Regions from separate parts of the Streptomyces sp. Qhu_M48 genome, predicted to be linked through region 1. Evidence: riboswitches for the same ligand, from Rfam matches in the RefSeq annotation. Region 1 holds a riboswitch; the other holds the start of a gene.
What was found. A riboswitch is a leader RNA that binds a small molecule or an ion and turns the genes downstream of it on or off. The one in region 1 is predicted to bind ZMP and ZTP.
Positions count from the first base shown of each region.

Region 2: another riboswitch for ZMP and ZTP. It lies ahead of glyA (serine hydroxymethyltransferase); the one in region 1 lies ahead of ACRRSS_RS20415 (bifunctional 5,10-methylenetetrahydrofolate dehydrogenase/5,10-methenyltetrahydrofolate cyclohydrolase).

Region 1 is NZ_CP195432.1:4,495,700-4,499,074, reverse strand. Features, by position in the region: gene ACRRSS_RS20425 (thioredoxin family protein) at 162-500, opposite strand; gene ACRRSS_RS20420 (hypothetical protein) at 539-880, opposite strand; ZMP/ZTP riboswitch at 1,413-1,521, shown strand; gene ACRRSS_RS20415 (bifunctional 5,10-methylenetetrahydrofolate dehydrogenase/5,10-methenyltetrahydrofolate cyclohydrolase) at 1,550-2,404, shown strand; gene ACRRSS_RS20410 (hypothetical protein) at 3,227-3,375, shown strand, end outside.
Region 2 is NZ_CP195432.1:7,046,810-7,050,184, reverse strand. Features, by position in the region: gene rocD (ornithine--oxo-acid transaminase) at 121-1,329, opposite strand; ZMP/ZTP riboswitch at 1,513-1,603, shown strand; gene glyA (serine hydroxymethyltransferase) at 1,677-2,942, shown strand; gene ACRRSS_RS31535 (hypothetical protein) at 3,120-3,375, opposite strand, start outside.

The sequences.
Region 1 (3,375 bases):
GGCTCCCGTTCGGGTCAGGACGTCGAGGGTGCCCGGCCGCCCCAGCCCCGACGCGGCCGACCGGTCGTCGGATTCAACTCTTCCACCGCGCCTCACGTGCAAACGTGCGAGACGCGAGGCCCGGCGTGAGTCCCTGCCGTCGGCGCTCGCGGGGCGGACGCTCAGAGGTGGGCGTCGAGGAACTCCCGTACCTCGGCGGTGGTCATGGGGCCCGTCCCGTGCGCGACCGCCTCGCCCTCCTTCACCAGGACGTAGGACGGGGCTCCGGTGACCCCGTATCGCTCGGTCGCGGCCGGACAGCGCGTGATGTCGGTGCGGACGGCCGTCAGGCGGCCCTTGTACTCGTCGGCGATGTCACCCACGACGAGGTCCATCGCCCGGCAGGGCTCGATCGCCTTGGGCCATGTCCCGGTGAAGTAGGCGAGGACCGGGACTCCGCTCATCCTGAGGATGAAATCGAATTCCGCGTCCTCACGGGGTTGGTGAACCCGCTTCGCCATAAAAGCTCCTGACCTCGCGTTCCGTCGTTCCCTCCCCATCATCCCCCGCGGGCTGCGGCACGCCGGCCCGGCCCCGGAACGCCGGCGACGAGTCGGCCCACCGCGCCGCGAAGAGTGGCGGCCTCGAAGCCGACGCCCGCCCGGTCCCACTCGCTCAGGACGTCGGGCACGCCGTCGAGCGGGGCTTCCTCGCAGCCGACCAGCAGCCCGTCCCGGATGAGGCCGAGTGCGCAGTCGAGGTGCGGGACGCGCTCGTGCAGGCGGACGAGCGCGACGGTGTCTCCGTACGGTCCGAGGTGTTTGGCAAACCAGCGGACACCGAGCGCGTCGGAGGTTGGGCCGGAGCTGCCGCCGAAGACGTGCTCGCCGGGTACGAGCACGTCGCCGCCCTCCGGGGTACGGCCCGGGGCCGAGGGCCGGCTCGCCGGGCGAGGGGACCTCGGGGGCGGGCACGGCAACTCAGCCGGAGTCGGCCGGACAACCTCCGCGCGCATGATCTCGCGCGGTACCACCGTCCGGGCCCGGGGGTCGGACGGGCGCGGACGCTGTCCGTCTCCGCCCGCCTGATCCATCTCACCGCCGTGGGGCTCATCGTCCCGACGACTCGGGACGGGCAGCTGGTCGCCGCCGCGGTCCTCACACTGTCAGGCGTGGCGCCCGGGGCCTCGGCGGGCGCCGCCTGGGCGGCACGGACGGCCTCCGCTGTGGACCCGCCGCCCTGGGGAGGACGTCGCGCCACCCGCACCACGTCGAAGCCTCGGCGCCGGAGGGCGCGTGGACCCTGGAGTTCATCGGGGTACGGCCCGACACGGTGGGGTCATGCGCTGTCTTGCTCTGTCCCGCCTTGTCCTGCCCGGCACCGGTCATCGGGCCCCTGTCAGGGAACCGCCTTCGGCCCCTCACGTAGAGTGGTGCTCGGGCCGTGACTGGCGCTTGAGGTGGATCACCACCGGGGAGCGGCCCGGCGGGAGCGCGCCCCATCTGCGCGCCCGTCCCGATGCCGTGCGCCTGGGCGAACCATTGGTCACAGACGACGCCCAGGAGTTGCCATGTCCACCAGCACCGCCGCCCTCATGGACGGCACGGCCCTCGCCCGCCGCACCGTCGAGGAGACCGCCGCCCGCGCCGCCGAGATCACCCGGCGCACCGGCGTCACCCCCTGTCTGGCGACCGTCCTCGTCGGCGCGGACCCCGCCTCCGTGACGTACGTGAAGATGAAGCAGAACCGCTGCGCGAAGGCCGGAATCCGCTCCAAGCACGTCGAGCTGCCCGCCACCACGACGACCGAGGAACTGGTCGCGGCGATCACCACACTCTCCCAGGACCCCGAGGTCCACGGCATCCTGCTCCAGCACCCCGTCGGCCCGCACATCGACGAGCGTGCCGCCTTCGAGGCCATCGACCCCGCCAAGGACGTCGACGGCGTCACCATGGCCTCGTTCGCCGCCATGGGCTTCGGCCTTCCCGGCTTCGTCTCCTGCACGCCGGGCGGCATCATGCGTCTCCTCGACGCCTACGACGTCGACCCGCGCGGCAAGCGCGCCGTCGTCGTCGGCCGTAGCGCGATCCTCGGCAAGCCGGCAGGCCTGCTCCTCCTCGGCCGCGATGCCACCGTCACCTACTGCCACTCGCGTACCGAGGACCTCGCCTCCGTCGTCCGCGAGGCCGACATCCTCGTGGCCGCCGTCGGCAAGCCCCAGTTCATCAAGGGCGCGGACATCAAGCCGGGCGCCGTCGTCGTCGACGCCGGATACAACCCGGGCAACGTCGGCGACGTCGACTTCGCCTCCGCCGCCGAGCGCGCCTCCCTCATCACCCCCGTCCCCGGCGGTGTCGGCCCCATGACCATCGCCGTGCTCCTGGCCCAGACGGTCGAGGGTGCGGAGCGTCAGCTCGGTCTGTAGGGACGGTTCGTGACGGGGCGGCGGGAGTGGTGGCGGTGGCGGGCGGGAGCCCGGTGGGCGAATGTCGCGGTTCTGTACGGGCAGGGCTCGTCGCCCGAAAAGGGGTGGCCGGGGGGACGCCGACGGGCGAACCTGGACCCCGTGCCACACCCGTCCGCCGCCACCCCGCCGCCCCCGGACCGTCGACCGGTCCCGTCCGCCTCGTCCGGCGCGATCAGCGCGTCCGGCTCGTCCGGCCCGTCCGCGACGCCGGCCCCGCCGGAGGCGTCAGCCCCACCGGCGACGTCAGCTCCGCGGCAGGCGTCAGCCCTGTCCGAGGCGACCGCTCTGCCTGAGACATCTGCGGCGTCCGAGGCATCCGCGGTGTCCGAGGCATCCGCCGCGCCTCAGGCGTCCGGCACGCCCGGGGCCTCTGCCTCGTCTCAGGCGTCCGTCGTGCCCGAGACGCCGAACACGCCTGAGACGACTGCCGTACCCGAGGCGTCTCCCGTACCCGAGGCGTCTGTAATACCTGAGACGTCCGTTGTACGCGAGGCATCTGCCGTGCCCGAGGCGTCTGTAGTGCTTGAGGCGTCAGCTGTGCCTGAGACGTCCGCCGTGCCTGGGGCGTCCACCATGCCTGAGACGTCTGCCCTGCCTGCGGCGTCCGCCCCACCCGGGTCCGTCCCTCCCCAGGCGTCTGGTCCCGGTGGTGGGCCCGTCGCGCGGGACGCATCCGACGCGAGCCCTGGGCCCCGCCCCGCCCCGCCGCTCCGAGTCGGCTCCCCGTCCGGGTGGTCGCCCCGCCTCGTCCGGCTGGGCGCGCCCCGGCCCGGACCGGACGTGCGGCGCGTCCGCCGGTTCGGCGTGCCGCTCGTCCCGCTGCTCGTGGCGACACTCGTGGCGACTGCCTTCCTGGCCGCCCGGGGTACCGACCAGGGCCTCACCACCGACAGGCGCCCCGGCGGCGACGCGATCGGCGCGCCCTCGCC
Region 2 (3,375 bases), 2.6 Mb from region 1:
GGACCCGGCCCGCCCCCGCCAGACCCGGCCCGACCGGACCGGACCGGACCAGACCCGGCCCGACCGGACCCGACCCGGCCCGGCGCGGCCCGCGTCCGTCGCCCCCGGGAACGGAGTTCGTCACTCCGCCGACAGCACCCCCCGCAGCTGCTCCAGACCCCAGTCCAGGTCCTCCTTCGAGATGACCAGCGGCGGCGCGATCCGGATCGTCGAGCCGTGCGTGTCCTTCACCAGGACACCCCGCTCCATCAGCTTCTCCGAGATCTCCCGGCCCGTGCCGCGCGAGGGCGCGATGTCCACGCCGGCCCACAGGCCGCGCCCGCGCACCGCCTCCACCGCCCCACCGCCGACGAGGAGCCCCAGCTCCGCGTGGAGGTGCTCGCCCAGCTCCGCCGCCCGCTCCTGGTACTCGCCCGTCCGCAGCATCGCGACCACTTCGAGGGCCACCGCGCAGGCCAGCGGGTTCCCGCCGAACGTCGACCCGTGCTCACCCGGCCGGAACACCCCGAGCACCGAACGGTCGGCCACCACCGCCGACACCGGCACCACCCCGCCGCCCAGCGCCTTCCCCAGGATGTACACGTCCGGCACCACACCCTCGTGCTCGCACGCGAACGTCCGGCCCGTCCGGCCCAGACCCGACTGGATCTCGTCCGCCATGAACAGCACGTTCCGCCGGTGCGTCAGCTCCCGCACCCCCGCCAGATAACCGGCCGGCGGCACCAGGACCCCCGCCTCGCCCTGGATCGGTTCCAGCAGCACCGCCACCGTGTTCTCGGTGACCGCCGCCTCCATCGCCGTCAGGTCCCCGTACGGCACGATCTCGAACCCCGGCGTGTACGGACCGAAGTGGTCCCGCGCCTCGTGGTCCGTGGAGAAGCTGACGATCGTCGTCGTCCTGCCGTGGAAGTTGTTCGCCGCGACCACGATCTTCGCGTGCCCGTCCGGCACGCCCTTCACCTCGTACCCCCACTTCCGGGCGGTCTTCACGGCCGTCTCGACCGCCTCCGCGCCGGTGTTCATCGGCAGCACCGCCTCCTTGCCGCACAGCTCCGCGAGCCGTGCGCAGAACTCGGCGAACCGGTCGTGGTGGAAGGCGCGCGAGGTCAGCGTCACCCGCTCCAGCTGGGCCTTCGCCGCGTCGATCAGACGCCGGTTGCCGTGCCCGAAGTTGAGCGCCGAGTACCCGGCGAGCATGTCGAGGTAGCGGCGCCCCTCGACATCGGTCATCCAGGCGCCGTCCGCCGAGGCGACGACGACCGGCAGGGGGTGGTAGTTGTGAGCGCTGTGCGCCTCCGCCGAAGCGATCGCGTCTTGTGTGCTCGACACGGGATCTCCGTTCGTCCTGCGGCTCGGGGGGTGACCCCGACGAGGGGGTGTGGCCCCTGTTTCTATCGTCGCTCGGATGCCGGGCGGGGAAACCTCGCGTACGGCGCGCCCTTCGCCGGTGTCCCGCCGGTCGGCCCCCGCTCCCCGGTCGGCCCCGACCGACCGGCCACCCGCTACGCTGAGAACACGCACGGCGACTGGCGAACGGGGAAGCGACCCCGGGGGAGCCGTGCGCGGCAGACCACACGAGACGCCGCCCGCCTGGGCGTCACGGGACCAGAGTCCCGCGTGGCGCCGCGCCTCTCACGCAGTGTCCCGGGACCCGCCGACGCCCGGAGGACACCACCATGACCGCACCGCAGCACCCCGCACTCGCCGCCGCCGATCCCGAGCTCGCCGCCCTCGTCGGCGCCGAGGAGAGCCTCCAGGCGGAGACCCTGCGCCTCATCCCCAGCGAGAACTACGTCTCCGCCGCCGTCCTCGAGGCCTCCGGCACCGTCCTCCAGAACAAGTACAGCGAGGGCTACCCCGGCCGCCGCTACTACGAGGGCCAGCAGAACATCGACCAGGTCGAGACCCTCGCCGTCGAGCGCGCCAAGGCCGTCTTCGGCGTCGACCACGCCAACGTCCAGCCCTACTCCGGCTCCCCGGCCAACCTCGCCGTCTACCTCGCCTTCGCGGAGCCCGGCGACACCGTGATGGGCATGGCCCTGCCCATGGGCGGCCACCTCACCCACGGCTGGGGCGTCTCCGCCACCGGCAGGTGGTTCCGCGGCGTCCAGTACGGCGTCCGCCACGACACCGGCCTCGTCGACTTCGACGAGGTCCGGGAGCTCGCCCTCAAGGAGCGCCCGAAGGTGATCTTCTGCGGCGGCACCGCGCTGCCCCGCACGATCGACTTCGCCGCCTTCGGCGAGATCGCCCGCGAGGCCGGTGCCGTGCTCGTCGCCGACGTCGCCCACATCGCCGGCCTCATCGCGGGCGGCGCCCACCCGTCCCCGGTCCCGCACGTGGACGTGATCTCCACGACCACCCACAAGACCCTGCGGGGCCCGCGCGGCGCCATGCTCATGTCCCGCCAGGAGCACGCCAAGGCCCTCGACAAGGCCGTCTTCCCCGGCCTCCAGGGCGGCCCGCACAACCAGACCACCGCCGCCATCGCCGTCGCCCTCCGCGAGGCCTCCCTGCCCTCCTTCCATGACTACGCGCACGCCGTCGTCGCCAACGCCAAGGCCCTCGCCGAGGCGCTCCTCGCCCGAGGCTTCGACCTGGTCTCCGGCGGCACCGACAACCACCTGATCCTGATGGACCTCACCCCCAAGCAGGTCCCCGGCAAGATCGCCGCCAAGGCCCTCGACCGGGCGGGCATCGTCGTCAACTACAACACCGTCCCCTACGACCCCCGGAAGCCCTTCGACCCCTCCGGCATCCGCATCGGCACCCCCTCCCTCACCTCCCGTGGCCTCACCACCGCGCACATGGCGCAGGTCGCCGAGTGGATCGACCGCGGTGTCGCGGCCGCCGGCACGGGCGACGAGGAGGCCCTCCGCGCGATCCGCGCCGAGGTCGCCGACCTGATGTCCGCCCACCCGGCCCCGGGCCTCCCGGTCTGACCCTCTGACCCGGCGGCCCAGCCCGGACCCGGCGGCCCAGCCCGGACGGCGGCCCAGCCCAGCCCGAACCGGGCGGCCCCGCCCGGACCGGGCCGCCCAGCCCCGCCCCGCCTAGCCCTGTCCAGTCCCCCGGAAATGGGCGGGGCAGCTGAGCGCGGCCCCGCCCCGCCCCGGGCGTCAGCCCGTGGACTCCGCCGCTCTCCGGGCCTCCTCGCGGTCCGGTATGCCCTCCAGCCGGAAGGTGAGCGCGCCCCCGTTCCTCGTCCAGAGGAGCGTGGGGCCCGCCGTGCGGACCTCATGGGTCCAGGGCGCGCCCGTCCCGTCCGTCATCGGGAAGGTCAGCAGGTGCGGGGCCGCGAACCAGTAGCCCTGGGCGCCGTCCGGCAGGTCGACCCACTGCGGCCGCGTCCTGACCTGCTTGGCGAAGCCGATG